3 regions of the Streptomyces sp. NPDC096310 genome follow, and region 1 is predicted to be linked to each of the others. Evidence: riboswitches for the same ligand, from Rfam matches in the RefSeq annotation. Region 1 holds a riboswitch; each other region holds the start of a gene.
The links. A riboswitch is a leader RNA that binds a small molecule or an ion and turns the genes downstream of it on or off. The one in region 1 is predicted to bind thiamine pyrophosphate.
Positions count from the first base shown of each region.

Region 2: it holds a riboswitch for thiamine pyrophosphate, as region 1 does, so the genes downstream of both, thiO (glycine oxidase ThiO) here and ACIQ7D_RS25915 (thiamine ABC transporter substrate binding subunit) in region 1, are expected to answer to the same signal.
Region 3: it holds a riboswitch for thiamine pyrophosphate, as region 1 does, so the genes downstream of both, thiC (phosphomethylpyrimidine synthase ThiC) here and ACIQ7D_RS25915 (thiamine ABC transporter substrate binding subunit) in region 1, are expected to answer to the same signal.

Region 1 is NZ_JBIWFO010000016.1:98,121-102,815, forward strand. It holds gene ACIQ7D_RS25910 (ABC transporter permease) at 1-7, opposite strand, end outside; gene ACIQ7D_RS25915 (thiamine ABC transporter substrate binding subunit) at 211-1,335, opposite strand; TPP riboswitch at 1,427-1,552, opposite strand; gene rlmN (23S rRNA (adenine(2503)-C(2))-methyltransferase RlmN) at 1,592-2,698, opposite strand; gene ACIQ7D_RS25925 (phosphatidate cytidylyltransferase) at 2,858-3,925, opposite strand; gene frr (ribosome recycling factor) at 3,925-4,482, opposite strand; gene pyrH (UMP kinase) at 4,610-4,695, opposite strand, start outside.
Region 2 is NZ_JBIWFO010000026.1:28,004-32,698, reverse strand. It holds gene ACIQ7D_RS32015 (Rv2175c family DNA-binding protein) at 147-512, opposite strand; gene ACIQ7D_RS32010 (NAD(P)/FAD-dependent oxidoreductase) at 621-1,859, opposite strand; TPP riboswitch at 2,024-2,137, shown strand; gene thiO (glycine oxidase ThiO) at 2,135-3,460, shown strand; gene thiS (sulfur carrier protein ThiS) at 3,472-3,672, shown strand; gene ACIQ7D_RS31995 (thiazole synthase) at 3,677-4,471, shown strand; gene pknB (Stk1 family PASTA domain-containing Ser/Thr kinase) at 4,619-4,695, shown strand, end outside.
Region 3 is NZ_JBIWFO010000002.1:562,525-567,219, reverse strand. It holds gene ACIQ7D_RS08015 (hypothetical protein) at 1-429, shown strand, start outside; gene thiC (phosphomethylpyrimidine synthase ThiC) at 558-2,438, opposite strand; TPP riboswitch at 2,431-2,575, opposite strand; gene ACIQ7D_RS08005 (YibE/F family protein) at 2,716-4,071, shown strand; gene ACIQ7D_RS08000 (SsgA family sporulation/cell division regulator) at 4,145-4,579, opposite strand; gene ACIQ7D_RS07995 (IclR family transcriptional regulator) at 4,683-4,695, opposite strand, start outside.

The DNA.
Region 1 (4,695 bases):
CGGCCATGAGGGCGAGGCGTACGGCGCTGCCGCGCCCGCGCCCGTTCCCTCGCCACTGCCGGCCTCGCAAGGCGCCGGGCATGCGCAGAGCGCCGCGCACAGAGCCCCGTAGCACGCGCCGTGGCCCGCCCCGTACGCCGCCACGGCGCGTCACCGTGCCTCGCACGGCCCGGCCGTCCTTCTCCGCCGCCCGGTCCTTCTCCTCGGCGGTTACTTCACTACGAGGGAGGACCACGACTGGATCCACTGCTCACGGTTGGCGGCGATACGGTCGGGCGCCACGGTCTCGGGCCGGTCGATGGTCGCACCGAACTTCGTGAACAGTTCGGGCAGCGCGACGCCCTTGACCACAGGGTTGACGAACATGTTCAGCGGCATGTCCGCCTGGAACTTCTCACTGATCAGGAAGTCCAGCAGAGCCTTGCCACCGGCCACGTTCTTCGCGCCGTCGAGCAGCCCCGCGAACTCGGTCTGCCGGAAGCAGGTACCCGTGGAGACCCCCGTCGGGGCCTTCTGGGGCTGCGGCTTCGCGTACAGCACCTCCACGGGCGGGCTGGAGGCGTACGAGACGACCAGCGGCCGGTCGCCCTTGGCCTTCTTTCCGCCCGGTGAGCCGGAGAAGCTCTCGTTGTACGCCTGCTCCCACCCGTCGACGACCTGGACGCCGTTGTCCTTGAGCTCCTTCCAGTAGTCCTGCCAGCCGTCGTCCCCGTAGTGCGCGACGGTGCCCAGGAGAAAGCCGAGGCCGGGCGAGGATGTCGCGGCGTTCTCGGTGACCAGGAGGTTCTTGTACTGAGGCTTGATCAGGTCGTCGAAGGACTGCGGCGGCGCCAGCTCCTTGTCAGCGAAGTACTTCTTGTCATAGTTGATGCATATATCACCGATATCGATCGGCGTGACCCGGTGCTTCTCCTTATCGAGCTGCGCGCTCGCGTCGACACGGTCCAGGCCCTTCGCCCCGTACGGCGCGAAGAGGTCATTGTCCAGGGCGCGGGAGAGCAGGGTGTTGTCGACGCCGAAGAAGACGTCCCCCTGGGGCGATCCCTTGGTCAGGATCTCCTTGTTGAGCGCTTCGCCGGCGTCGCCGCTCTTCAGTACCTTGACGGTGTAACCGGTCTCCTTGGTGAACTCCTTCAGCACCGCGGGGGACGCGTTGAAGGAGTCGTGGCTGACGAGGGTGACGGTCTTGGACTGCGCGCCGCCACTCCCCCCGTCGCCGGACGACGCGGAGCCGTCGGAACCGCCGCAGGCCGCGAGGGTCGTGGCGCCGAGCGCCGCGGCCAGCGCGGCGAACGCCGCCCTTCTGGCGCCGGTACAGGTACGAATGGTGCTCACTGGTTTTCCTCCTGGGAAGTCCAGGAGAAGACGCGGCCCTGCCCCGGGCCCGGTCATCGGCACGGACCGGGCCCTGGGCAGGGCGCAACAGCTTGAGTGATGTCCGAACTTCCTACCCAGAATGACCCGGGCAAGGTTCAGAGGGTCTGCGACCGCTGCCCGCTCTCACGGACATGTGCCGCACTCTCAGCGCTGTGGCGCTCCCCTGTCGGAAAATATGCAATACGTTTCGGCCCAAGGTTACCCCCAGACCGCGCTACCGCTCCGTGGCAGCCAACTGTCCGCATGCCCCGTCGATCTCCTGGCCCCGTGTGTCGCGTACGGTCACCGGAACGCCGTGCGCCGCGATCGCCTCGACGAACTTCTTCTCGTCCTCCGGGCGCGACGCCGTCCACTTGGAGCCCGGGGTCGGGTTGAGCGGGATCAGGTTGACGTGGACCCGCTTGCCCTTGAGGAGCCGACCGAGCCGATCGCCCCGCCAGGCCTGGTCGTTGATGTCGCGGATCAGGGCGTACTCGATGGAGATCCGGCGGCCGGACTTCTCCGCGTACTCCCACGCGGCGTCCAGCACCTCTCGGACCTTCCAGCGCGTATTGACCGGAACGAGGGTGTCGCGCAGCTCGTCGTCGGGGGCGTGCAGGGAGACCGCGAGCCGGCACTTGAAGCCCTCGTCGGCGAAGCGCAGCATCGCGGGCACCAGACCGACCGTGGAGACGGTGATCCCGCGCTGCGAGATGCCCAGGCCGTCCGGCTCGGGGTCGGTGAGCCGCCGGATCGCGCCGACGACGCGCTTGTAGTTGGCGAGAGGCTCGCCCATGCCCATGAAGACGATGTTGGACAGCCGGGCGGGGCCACCGGGGACCTCGCCGTCGCGCAGGGCGCGCATCCCGTCGACGATCTGGTGGACGATCTCCGCGGTGGACAGATTACGGTCCAGGCCTGCCTGTCCGGTCGCGCAGAAGGGACAGTTCATCCCGCAGCCCGCCTGCGACGAGATGCACATGGTGACCCGGTCGGGGTAGCGCATCAGTACGGACTCGACGAGCGTGCCGTCGTGCAGTCGCCAGAGCGTCTTACGGGTCGTGTCGTCGTCGCACGAGATGTGCCGCACCACCGACATCAGGTCGGGCAGCAGCTCCGTCGCGAGTTTCTGCCGTGCGGCGGCCGGGATATCCGTCCACTGCTCGGGGTCGTGCGCGTACCGCGCGAAGTAGTGCTGCGACAGTTGCTTGGCGCGGAACGCCTTCTCCCCGATGGCGGCGACGGCCTCGCGGCGCTCGGCGGGGGTGAGGTCGGCGAGATGCCGCGGGGGCTTCTTGGCTCCGCGGGGCGCGACGAAAGTGAGTTCTCCGGGTGCAGGCATGGTTCATCCAGTGTCGCAGACGGCGCCACGTGGCCAGCGCCCCGCACGCCGCCCGGAGAGACTACTAAGAGAGACCGCTCCGGGAGACCGCGCCGAGAAGAGGCCACGAGGGGGCTACGCGCCGCGCCGTGGGCGGCGCGTAGCCCCCTCAGGACCCGGTCAGGCCCCCACGAAGAGCACCAGGAGCAGCCAGACCACCGGCGCCGTGGGCAGCAGCGAGTCGAGCCGGTCCATGATCCCGCCGTGCCCCGGCAGCAGCGTGCCCATGTCCTTGATCCCGAGGTCACGCTTGATCATGGACTCGCCGAGATCGCCGAGCGTGGCGCTGGCCGCGACGGCCAGACCGATCAGCAGCCCCTGCCACCAGGCGCCGCCGTCGATCAGGAACTCCATCAGGAGCGCGCCGGCCACCATCGCGAAGGTGACGGCGCCGCCGAGCCCCTCCCAGGTCTTGCCGGGGCTGATACGGGGCGCGAGCTTGTGCGTACCGATGCGCCAGCCGACCGCGTACGCGCCGGTGTCACTGACGACGGTGAGCACAAGGAACATCAGCACACGCTGCGAACCGTCCCCCGCTGTGAGCATCATCGCGACAAAGGTCGCCAGGAAGGGCACGTAGAACGCGGCGAAGACCCCCGCGGTGACGTCCTTGAGGTAGCCCTCAGGCGGCTCCGTCATCCGCCAGATCAGCACGGCGAGAGCGGTGAGGGCCATCGCGACCCAGGCACCCTCTGCACCGCGCGCGTACCCGGCGACGACCATCGCGGCGCCGCCCACGGCCAGCGGTACGAGCGGTGCCTTGATGCCCTTCTTCTCGTCTAGCCGTGAGGTCAGCTCCCACAGCCCCACGACCACGGCGATCGCTATGACACCGATGAACACGGCCTTGACGATGAAGAGCGACGCCGCGACCACGGCGCCGAGCCCGACACCGACTCCTATGGCCGCGCGAAGATCACGACCGGCCCGCTTCTTCGGCGGGGACGGCGGGGGGTCGGCCATGGGCTCCTGCGAAGTCTCGTCGCGGAACAGGGGGCCACCCGGCCGAGCAGCCCCCCGGTCGTCGTTCTGGGCCCCGTCGTTCGCGGGTTCGTCGGGCACGATGGGCATGGGCCGAGTCTGCTGTGCGGAATGCTCATCGTATGCGGGACCCGCCGGGGCAGCCCCCTGGTCGGTCGGTCCCCAGTAACCGGCTGTCGGCAAGGCCCCCCGGGAAGAGTCGTTCATCAGACTTCGAGCAGCTCGGCTTCCTTGTGCTTGAGCAGCTCGTCCACTTGTGCGACGTACTTCGCGGTGGTGTCGTCGAGCTCCTTCTCGGCGCGACGTCCCTCGTCCTCGCCGACCTCGCCGTCCTTGACCAGCTTGTCGATGGTCTCCTTGGCCTTGCGGCGTACGGCGCGGATCGAGATCTTCGAGTCCTCGGCCTTGGTCTTGGCGACCTTGATGAACTCCTTACGGCGGTCCTGGGTTAGCTCCGGGAACACCACCCGGATGATGTTGCCGTCGTTGCTCGGATTGACGCCGAGGTCGGAGTCCCGGATGGCCTGCTCGATGTTGCGCAGCGCGCTCTTGTCGAACGGGGTCACCACGGCCATCCGCGCCTCGGGTACGGCGAACGAGGCGAGCTGGTTGATCGGGGTGAGCGCACCGTAGTAGTCCGCCACGATCTTGTTGAACATCGCCGGATGCGCACGCCCGGTGCGGATCGCGGCGAAGTCGTCTTTGGCGACCAGGACGGCCTTCTCCATCTTCTCCTCGGCCTCGAGGAGGGTCTCTTCGATCACCACTTGCTCCTGCGTGTCTTGAGTGGGCCCGGCATGCTTGCCGGCCGGCGGAACCTGCGTCGCGTCCTGTCCTGCACGGTGTCCGACCGGCAGGGCTTTGTCCATCCCCGTACGGGGCAGCCCGGGATCAGTTCCGGGTGCCCTGGTCGCTCACGAGCGTGCCGATCTTCTCACCCTTGACCGCACGCGCGATATTGCCTTCCTTCAGCAATT
Region 2 (4,695 bases), on a different contig from region 1:
GGTTCCGCCATTTGTTCGCGCGTCGGTTCGCGCGTCGGTTCCGCGTGGTGCGTGTGTGTCGTACGTACGTCTGTGCCTCGGATCCGCGACGGTCCCGCAGCGGGCGGACAGCGGGAACGCCGTCCGCCCGCGGCAGGACCGGGCCGTCAGACGGCGAGCGCCTGGGCCCGGCGCTTCACCTCCGTACCGCGGTTCTCGCTGAGCGCCTGCGCGGGGGTGCCGGGCAGGCTCGGGTCGGGGGTGAAGAGCCACTCAAGCATCTCTTCGTCGGTGAAGTGGTCGTCCCTCAGGAGCGTCAGGGTCCCGGCGAGGCCCTTGACGACCTTGTTGCCGTCGATGAAGGCCGCGGGCACCTGGAGCGCCCTGTTCTCACCCCGGCGCACGGCGATGAGCTGGCCTTCCTTCACCAACTGCCGCACGCGCGTCACCTCGACATCGAGCATTTCGGCGATATCGGGCAGGTGAAGCCAGGCGGGGACGAGAGCATCGATCTTTGCGTCAATCTCGGTCACAGGACAAGCGTGCCATCCCGGACTGACAGTGGGCACCCCGAGCCACCCCGGACGGGGGCGAAACCGGGCCGAAACGGCGCTCGGACCGGTCCTGGCGCCCGGAAATTCTCAGAGCGCCGCCTTGCGCAGCGGTACCGCCGGATCGGCCGACAGCACCGGGTCGAGACGGGTGCCCGTCTCGATCAGCTTGCGGCCCTGGGCCAGGTCGCGGGGTCGCCCGACGGCCAGCAGGGCCACCAGGACGCCCTCGCGCAGCCAGACCACCGACCAGGCCGCCCCCGCCGGGTCGCCGCGCCGTACCAGGGTGTCGGCCGCCGGGTGGTGGCCCGCGTACTGGACGAACCGGCCGAACTGCTCCGACCAGAAGTACGGCACGGGGTCGTAGACCCGCTCGGTCTCCCCGACGGCCTGGGCTGCCACCGTGAGCGGGCCCTGGAGCGCGTTGTCCCAGTGGTGGACGAGCAGCCGTTCGCCGTAGCGCGCCGACGGGAAGGACGCGCAGTCACCGACCGCGTACACATCGGGCAGCGAGGTGCGCAGCCGCTCGTCCGCGGTGACCGATCCGTCCGCGCCCAGCGCGATACCCGAGCCGGCGAGCCAGGCCGTCGCGGGCCGTGCGCCGATGCCCACGACCACCGCGTCGGCGGGGAGCCGGCGGCCGTCGGCCAGGACGACGGTGCCCCGCTCGACGCCGGCCACCCGCGCGTGTGTCAGCAGCGTGGCGCCGCTCTCCGCGTACCAGCCGGTCATGGGGGCGGCCACCTCGGCCGGCAGGGCGCCGGCCAGCGGCCCGTCGGCCGCCTCCACGACCGTCGCGGCGCAGCCGGCCTCGCGGGCGGCGGTGGTGAACTCCGCGCCGATCCACCCGGCGCCCACGACCACGACCCGCTGCCGTCGCTCCAGCACGGGGCGCAGCCGCTCGGCGTCGTCGAGCGTGCGCAGCGGATGGACGCCGGGCACGCCCTCCGTGCCGGGCAGGACGGTGGCCTCGGCGCCGGTGGCGATGACCAGCACCTCGTACGGGAGGGGACCGACGGTGGTGTCGATCTCCCGGTCGGACGGGCGCAGTCCGGTGGCCTTCCGGCCCACCACGAGGTCGACGGAGAGGGCTTCGAAGTCGATGTCGAAGGCCGATCCGTCGGCCTGGCCGAGCAGTACGGCCTTGGAGAGCGGGGGCCGGTCGTAGGGCGCGTGCGGTTCCTCACCGATCAAGGTGATCCTGCCCTCGTACCCCTTCTCGCGCAGGGCCACGGCGGTCTGTACGCCCGCCATGCCCGCGCCGACGACGACCACCCCGGGCCCCTCCGGCCGCGCGTTCCCTGCGTGTTCCTGCCGCTGTTCGCTCACCCGGTCACCTTAGATCGGCGCGGGGGCGCCCGGGGGAAGCTCCTCCGTCACACGACGGTGGAGAGCCCGTGGCCCGACGACGTGCCGCCGTCGCGCTTCACCCGCGGTGGCCACGGGCGACGCTCCCTTACCGCGCGGCATACCGCGCGTTAGGCTGGCCGCCGACACTACCTCGCGGGAGTCCGGACGCACCGGGCTGAGAGGGAGGCTGGAGCGGCCTCCGACCGTACGAACCTGATCCGGGTCATGCCGGCGAAGGGAGGGGCTGGACGCCCATGCAGTCATCCCAGGGGTCACCTCGGGAAGAGCCGCCCCATGGAGTGCGAGGGGCCGCTGCGGCCTCCTGTGCGGGGTACGACGTCCTCGTCGTCGGGGGCGGCATCATCGGCCTGGTCACGGCCTGGCGGGCGGCGCAGCGCGGGCTGCGTACCGCTCTCGCCGACCCCGGTCCGGGCGGCGGCGCGGCGCGCGTCGCGGCGGGCATGCTGGCCGCCGTCACCGAACTCCACCACGGCGAGCAGACCCTGCTCGGCCTCAATCTCGCCTCCGCCGCGCGCTATCCCGCGTTCGTCGAGGAGCTGGAGGAGGCGAGCGGCCGGGACACCGGCTACCGCGCGTGTGGCACGCTCGCCGTGGCGCTGGACTCCGACGACCGGGCCCAGCTCCGGGAGCTGCACGCCCTCCAGGTGCGCTCGGGGCTGACGTCCGAGTGGCTCACGGGGCGCGAATGCCGGCGCCTGGAGCCGATGCTCGCGCCGGGCGTACGCGGCGGGCTGCGCGTCGACGGCGACCACCAGATCGATCCGCGCCGGCTCGCCGCCGCGCTCCTCGCGGCCTGCGAACGGGCCGGGGTGGTCTTCCACCGCGCCTGGGTGCGGGGGCTCTCCGTGGTACGGGACCGGGCCACCGGCGCCGTGCTGGCCGATGGCGGCGTGCTCGGCGCGGACCGGGTGGTGCTGGCGGGCGGCAGCCTCAGCGGGAGGCTCGCGGGCATCCCCCCGGAGGCCGTGCCGCCGGTGCGGCCGGTCAAGGGGCAGGTCCTGCGCCTGGCGGTGCCCGGCCCGTACGCGCCCTTCCTGTCCCGGACGGTACGGGCCGTGGTGCGCGGCTCCGAGGTCTATCTCGTGCCGCGCGAGAACGGCGAGCTCGTCGTCGGCGCGACCAGCGAGGAGCTGGGCTGGGACACCACCGTGACGGCGGGCGGGGTGTACGAGCTGCTGCGCGACGCGCACGCGCTGGTGCCCGGCATCACCGAGCTGCCGCTCACCGAGACCCGCGCGGGTCTGCGCCCCTGCTCGCCGGACAACGCGCCGCTGCTCGGGCCGACCGTGCTGCCGGGTCTGTCGCTGGCCACCGGTCACCACCGCAACGGGGTGCTGCTGACGCCGGTCACCGGGGATGTGCTGGCGACGGTCCTGACGTCCGGTGAGCTGCCGCCCGAGGCCGCGCCGTTCACCCCGATGCGCTTCTCCGCCGCCGCGTCCCGCTCTCCGCGCCCGTCCGGCTTCCCGCTCCCCTCAGAGGCCTCCACCGCGCACGGCCCCCCTACCGCGGCCACCGTGACCGGTTCTCCGTCCGTCTCCCTGGAGCAGTCCGTATGAACACCGCCGTGATGTACGTCTCCGTCAACGGCGAGCCACGCGAGTTCGCCGCCGCGACGACGCTCGACACCGTCGTCGCGACCCTCACTCCGGCGCGCTCCGGGGTGGCCGCCGCCGTCAACGAGACGGTGGTCCCCCGTACCCGCTGGTCCGGCACCGCGCTCAGCGACGGCGACCGGGTCGAAGTCCTCACCGCCGTCCAGGGAGGCTGACGGAATGGCCGACGACCTTCTCACCATCGGCTCCACCACCTTCGCCTCCCGGCTGATCATGGGCACGGGCGGGGCGCCCAGCCTCGACATCCTCGAACGCTCACTGATCGCCTCCGGCACCGAACTGACCACGGTCGCGATGCGCCGCCTCGACCCCACCGTGCGGGGCTCCGTGCTCTCCGTGCTCAACACGCTGGGCATCCGTGCGCTGCCCAACACGGCGGGCTGTTTCACCGCCGGCGAGGCCGTCCTCACCGCCCGGCTCGCCCGCGAGGCGCTCGGCACGCAGTGGGTCAAGCTGGAGGTGGTCGCGGACGAGCGCACTCTGCTGCCCGACCCGGTCGAGCTGCTGGACGCCGCCGAGACCCTGGTGGACGACGGTTTCACAGTGCTGCCGTACACCAACGACGACCCGGTCCTCGCGGCGAAGCTGGAGGACGTGGGGTGCGCCGCGATCATGCCGCTGGGCTCGCCCATCGGCTCCGGTCTCGGCATCCGCAACCCGCACAACTTCCAGCTCATCGTGGAGCGCGCCCGGGTCCCGGTGATCCTGGACGCGGGCGCGGGCACCGCGTCGGACGCGGCGCTCGCGATGGAGCTGGGATGTGCGGCGGTGATGCTGGCGTCGGCGGTCACCCGCGCCCGGGAACCGGTGCTGATGGCCGAGGCGATGCGGCACGCGGTGGTGGCGGGCCGGATGGCGCGGCGTGCGGGGCGGATCCCCCGGCGCCACTTCGCGGAGGCGTCCTCGCCGCTGGACGGGGTGGCGGCGCTCGACCCCGAACGGCCCGCGTTCTGACCGGGCCGGGCCGCCGCAGGGGGCCCGCGCCCCCGCCGACCGGCGGGGACGGCCGTTTCCGGCGGCCTGTCACAGCTCGGCCGCAGTCCTGTGCCGGTCCGACCCGGGGCTACGGGGGTGTCAGCGGTGACTCGTAGACTCACCGGCGTGGATACGACCCTTCAGGACCCCATCGTCGGGCAGGTGCTCGACGGCCGTTACCGCGTCGACGCGCGGATCGCGGT
Region 3 (4,695 bases), on a different contig from region 1:
GACAGCATGCTCGCCGTGGGCTGGTTCTTCGCGGCCGTCACCGCGCTGGGCATCCTGGCCGCCGCGGTGGGGCTGCTGGTCACCGCGCTGCGCAACAGCTCGACACAGCTCCCCGCCGACGAGACGGCCGGCGGAGAGCTGCCCGACGAGGTCGCCCGGGCGCGCGAGGCCTGGCGCCACGCCCTGCTGGAGCGCGGCATCCTGCCCTTCCTGCGGGCGGCTCTCGACGACCCGAGCGCGGACCCGGCGGCGCCGAGCCCGCCCCGTTCGGTCAAGCAGCTTCCCAAGATCGGCTACAGCAGGCCTGACTTCAGCAGCCCCCACGAGGGCTCCACCGCCGGGCAGCGACCGAACTTCAGCAGCCCGGACTTCAGCGGTCCGGACTTCACCAGCCCCGACTTCGGCGGCCCCGAGCACCGGCCTGAATGACCTGGCCGGGCGCCCGGGGGCCGGCCGGGGCCGGGCCCGGTGCCTGTCGCCGGGGCCGCGGGGACTCCAGAGCGGTACGGGGGGCCCGCGTGGGTCCGTGACAGGCGCCCAGCCCGGTGCCGTGACGGTCAGTCGGCCAGCGGCAGATAGACCCGGTTGCCGGCCGCGGCGAACTCCCTGGACTTCTCCGCCATGCCCGCCTCGATCTCGCCCGCCGGCGCCCCTGGCCCGTCCGCCCCGGACTCACCCGCGCCGCCCGCCATCTCTCCGCCGTGCTCGCGCCGGATGTCCTGCGAGATCTTCATCGAGCAGAACTTGGGGCCGCACATCGAGCAGAAGTGCGCCGTCTTCGCGGGCTCCGCCGGCAACGTCTCGTCGTGGAACTCCCGTGCCGTGTCCGGATCGAGCGCCAGATTGAACTGGTCCTCCCAGCGGAACTCGAACCGGGCGTCCGACAGCGCGTCGTCCCACTCCTGCGCCCCTGGATGCCCCTTGGCGAGATCCGCCGCATGAGCCGCGATCTTGTATGTGATGACGCCCGTCTTCACATCGTCGCGGTCCGGCAGACCGAGGTGTTCCTTGGGCGTGACGTAACAGAGCATCGCCGTACCCCACCACGCGATCATCGCCGCGCCGATCCCGGAGGTGATGTGGTCGTACGCCGGGGCGACATCGGTGGTCAGCGGACCGAGCGTGTAGAACGGCGCCTCCTCGCAGATCTCCTGCTGGAGGTCGATGTTCTCCTTGATCTTGTGCATCGGGACATGGCCCGGGCCCTCGATCATGGTCTGCACGTGGTGGCTCTTGGCGATCGAGTTCAGCTCGCCCAGCGTGCGCAACTCGGCGAACTGCGCCTCGTCGTTGGCGTCCGCGATGGAGCCCGGCCGCAGTCCGTCGCCGAGGGAGTACGTCACGTCGTACGCGGCGAGGATCTCGCACAGCTCATCGAAGTTCTCGTAGAGGAACGACTCCTTGTGGTGCGCGAGGCACCAGGCGGCCATGATCGAGCCGCCGCGCGAGACGATGCCGGTCTTCCGGCGGGCGGTGAGCGGTACGTAGCGCAGCAGGACACCGGCGTGGACCGTCATGTAGTCGACGCCCTGCTCGGCCTGTTCGATCACGGTGTCCTTGTAGATCTCCCAGGTCAGCTCCTCGGCCTTGCCGTCGACCTTTTCGAGCGCCTGGTAGAGCGGCACGGTGCCGATGGGCACGGGGGAGTTGCGCAGCACCCACTCGCGGGTGGTGTGGATGTTGCGGCCGGTGGAGAGGTCCATGACCGTGTCCGCGCCCCAGCGGGTCGCCCACGTCATCTTCTCCACCTCCTCCTCGATGGAGGAGGTGACCGCGGAGTTGCCGATGTTGGCGTTGACCTTCACCAGGAACCGCTTGCCGATGATCATCGGCTCGGTCTCCGGGTGATTGACATTGGCCGGCAGCACGGCGCGGCCCGCGGCGATCTCCTCGCGGACCACCTCAGGGGCGACGTTCTCGCGGATCGCGACGTACTCCATCTCCGGGGTGATCTCTCCCCGGCGGGCGTACGCGAGCTGGGTGACCGCCCGGTCCGTGCGGGTCCGGCGCGGCTGGCGGGGCCGCCCGGGGAAGACCGCGTCGAGGCCCCGCAGATCCGTCGTCCCGCTCCCGAGCAGCCCGCCGCGCGGGGAGGTGTGCTTGAGCCCGTCGTCCTCGGGGCGCGGCGGTCGGCCCGCGTATTCCTCGGTGTCGCCGCGGCCGATGATCCAGTTCTCCCGCAGCGGCGCGAGACCGCGGCGTACGTCGGTCTCGACGGTGGGGTCGGTGTACGGCCCCGAGGTGTCGTACAGCGTGACGTCCTCGCCGTTGGTGAGGTGGACCTGGCGGACCGGCACACGGAGATCGGGGCGGGAGCCCTCGATGTATCCCTTGTGCCAGCCGATGGAGCGTCCGCCCGCGGCCTCGCCCGAGGGGGCCGGGTCCGCGCTGCTGCCCTCCGAGCTGGAGGCAGGCGTGTGTGCGTCCTGATGGGTCATGAGACCTACTCCCTACGCCGGCATTACCCGGTAACAGGTTCAGCGGTCGGCGCAGCGCAGGTGTCCGGGGTTCCGTCCCCGGGACTACACGTCAGCGCCCTCTCAGCCCGGTGCTCCGAGCTCCCGCGTGTGCAAAGGTGCCTCCACGCTAGCGTCAAATCGGGCGCGCTGAACAGAGGGCCCCCCGCATCCTCCGGCTTCTTGCGATGATCGGTCGGTGACCCCACCCACGCAGACTCACGAACCGGGCGCCCACTCGCACAGTCATGGCCCCGCCATGCCGGTCTCCCGGCACCTCCGCAAGGTGATCGCGGCGGTGCTGATTCCATTCGCGGCCGCCGTGGTGGTCGGGCTCGCCGTGCTCTGGCCGGGCGGCGCACCCGCGCACGAGCGGACCGGCGTGGGCTTCGACCGGCAGACCTACGCGGGCCAGGTCGTCCAGATCGAGCGCGTCGCCTGTAAGGACGTGAACGCCTCCCAGGTCCCGTCGACCGGTGACACCTCGACTCCGCAGGGCCGCGAGGCGGTCCAGGAGGAGACGGGGGAGTGCAAGAAGGCGACGGTCGAACTGAAGGAGGGCAAGGAGAAAGGTCACACCTTCGTCGAGATCGTCCAGCCCGACGCACCGCGGCAGTTTCACGTGAAACAGGGCGTTGTGGTCGCCTATGCGCCGGACGCTCCCCGGGATCTCCAGTACTCGGTCTCCGATGTGGACCGCCAGTTCCCGCTGACGCTGCTGGCGGGGATCTTCGCGCTCGCGGTGATCGTGGTGGGACGGATGCGGGGGGTCATGGCGCTGGTGGCGCTCGTGGTCTCGTTCGCGATCCTGACGCTGTTCATCCTGCCGGCGATCCTCCAGGGCTCGAATCCGCTGGTCGTGGCGGTGGTGGGGGCGAGCGCGATCATGCTGATCGCGCTGTATCTGTGCCACGGTCTGACGGCCCGCACCTCGGTGGCGGTGCTGGGCACCCTGATCTCGCTGCTGCTGATCGGCTTGCTGGGGTCGCTCTTCATCGGCTGGGCGAGCCTGTCCGGCAACACCGATGACAACACGGGGCTGATCCATGGCCTCTATCCGGAGATCGACATGAGCGGCCTCCTGCTGGCCGGGGTGATCATCGGTTCGCTCGGTGTGCTCGACGATGTGACGGTGACGCAGACCTCGGCGGTGTGGGAGCTGCGCCAGGCCGATCCGACGATGGGGCCCAGGGCGCTGTACCGGGCGGGCATCCGGATCGGCCGGGACCACATCGCGTCCGTGGTCAATACGCTCGTGCTGGCTTACGCGGGTGCCGCGCTGCCGCTGCTGCTGCTCTTCTCAATCGCGCAGTCGAGCGTGGGGACGGTCGCCAACAGTGAGCTGGTTGCGGAGGAGATCGTACGGACGCTGGTGGGTTCGATCGGCCTGGTCGCGTCGGTGCCGGTGACGACGGCGCTGGCGGCGCTGGTGGTCTCCGCCGACCGGTCCGCCCCGGAGAACCCCGCGCCCCTGCCATCGCCGCCCGCCCCGGACGGACCGGAGGCGGGCCCCGGGGCCGGGCCCGGCTGGGAGCCTCAGGAGTCCCGGGGGCTGCTGGTGCCGGCCCCGGGGATGCGCGGGACCGGCGGCCGGGGCCGCCGCCGTAAGAAGTAGCCCGAGCGGAGCGGGAGGGATCCGGGCCACCCGGGAGGGCAGAATCACCCGGACGGCCCCCCTCGACGGGCCGTCAGCCCGCGTTCTCCTCGGCGAGGATGCGGCCCAGCTCCTCCTCAAGGCTGCCTTCGAAGTCACTGAGTGTGCGCTCCTGGCCGAGCGGGACCAACCGGTCCGTACGGTCCAGGAAGGCCACCAGCGGTGCGGCGCTCACACGGAAGAGCGCGTGGTCGTCGCCGACCTGGAGCCGCATATGGACGTCCGAGAGGTCCTCGGGGGTCGTCGGGGAGATGTGCACATCACCGTCCCCGCTGGGTGTGTTGATGCCGTCGAGCAGCAGTTCGCGACCGAAAGTCCAGGTCACAGGTGCATCGCCGGGCAGATGGAATGTCATCCGTACCGCGTAGGGATCAGCCACCTTGTAGTGGAGTTCCACCGGGATACGGAACGACAGCTCCTCGGAGACGAGGAAGCTCATCAGGACCTCGGCCTGGACCGACTCGCGCATCGTTGTACTCCGGAGTAGATGGAACAGTGGCTGGGAATGATCCCCGTTGACCCTCTTGACGCAATCGTCCTGTAAGCGCTAGCAGATCACAAGGAGTAATTTTTCAGATACTGATA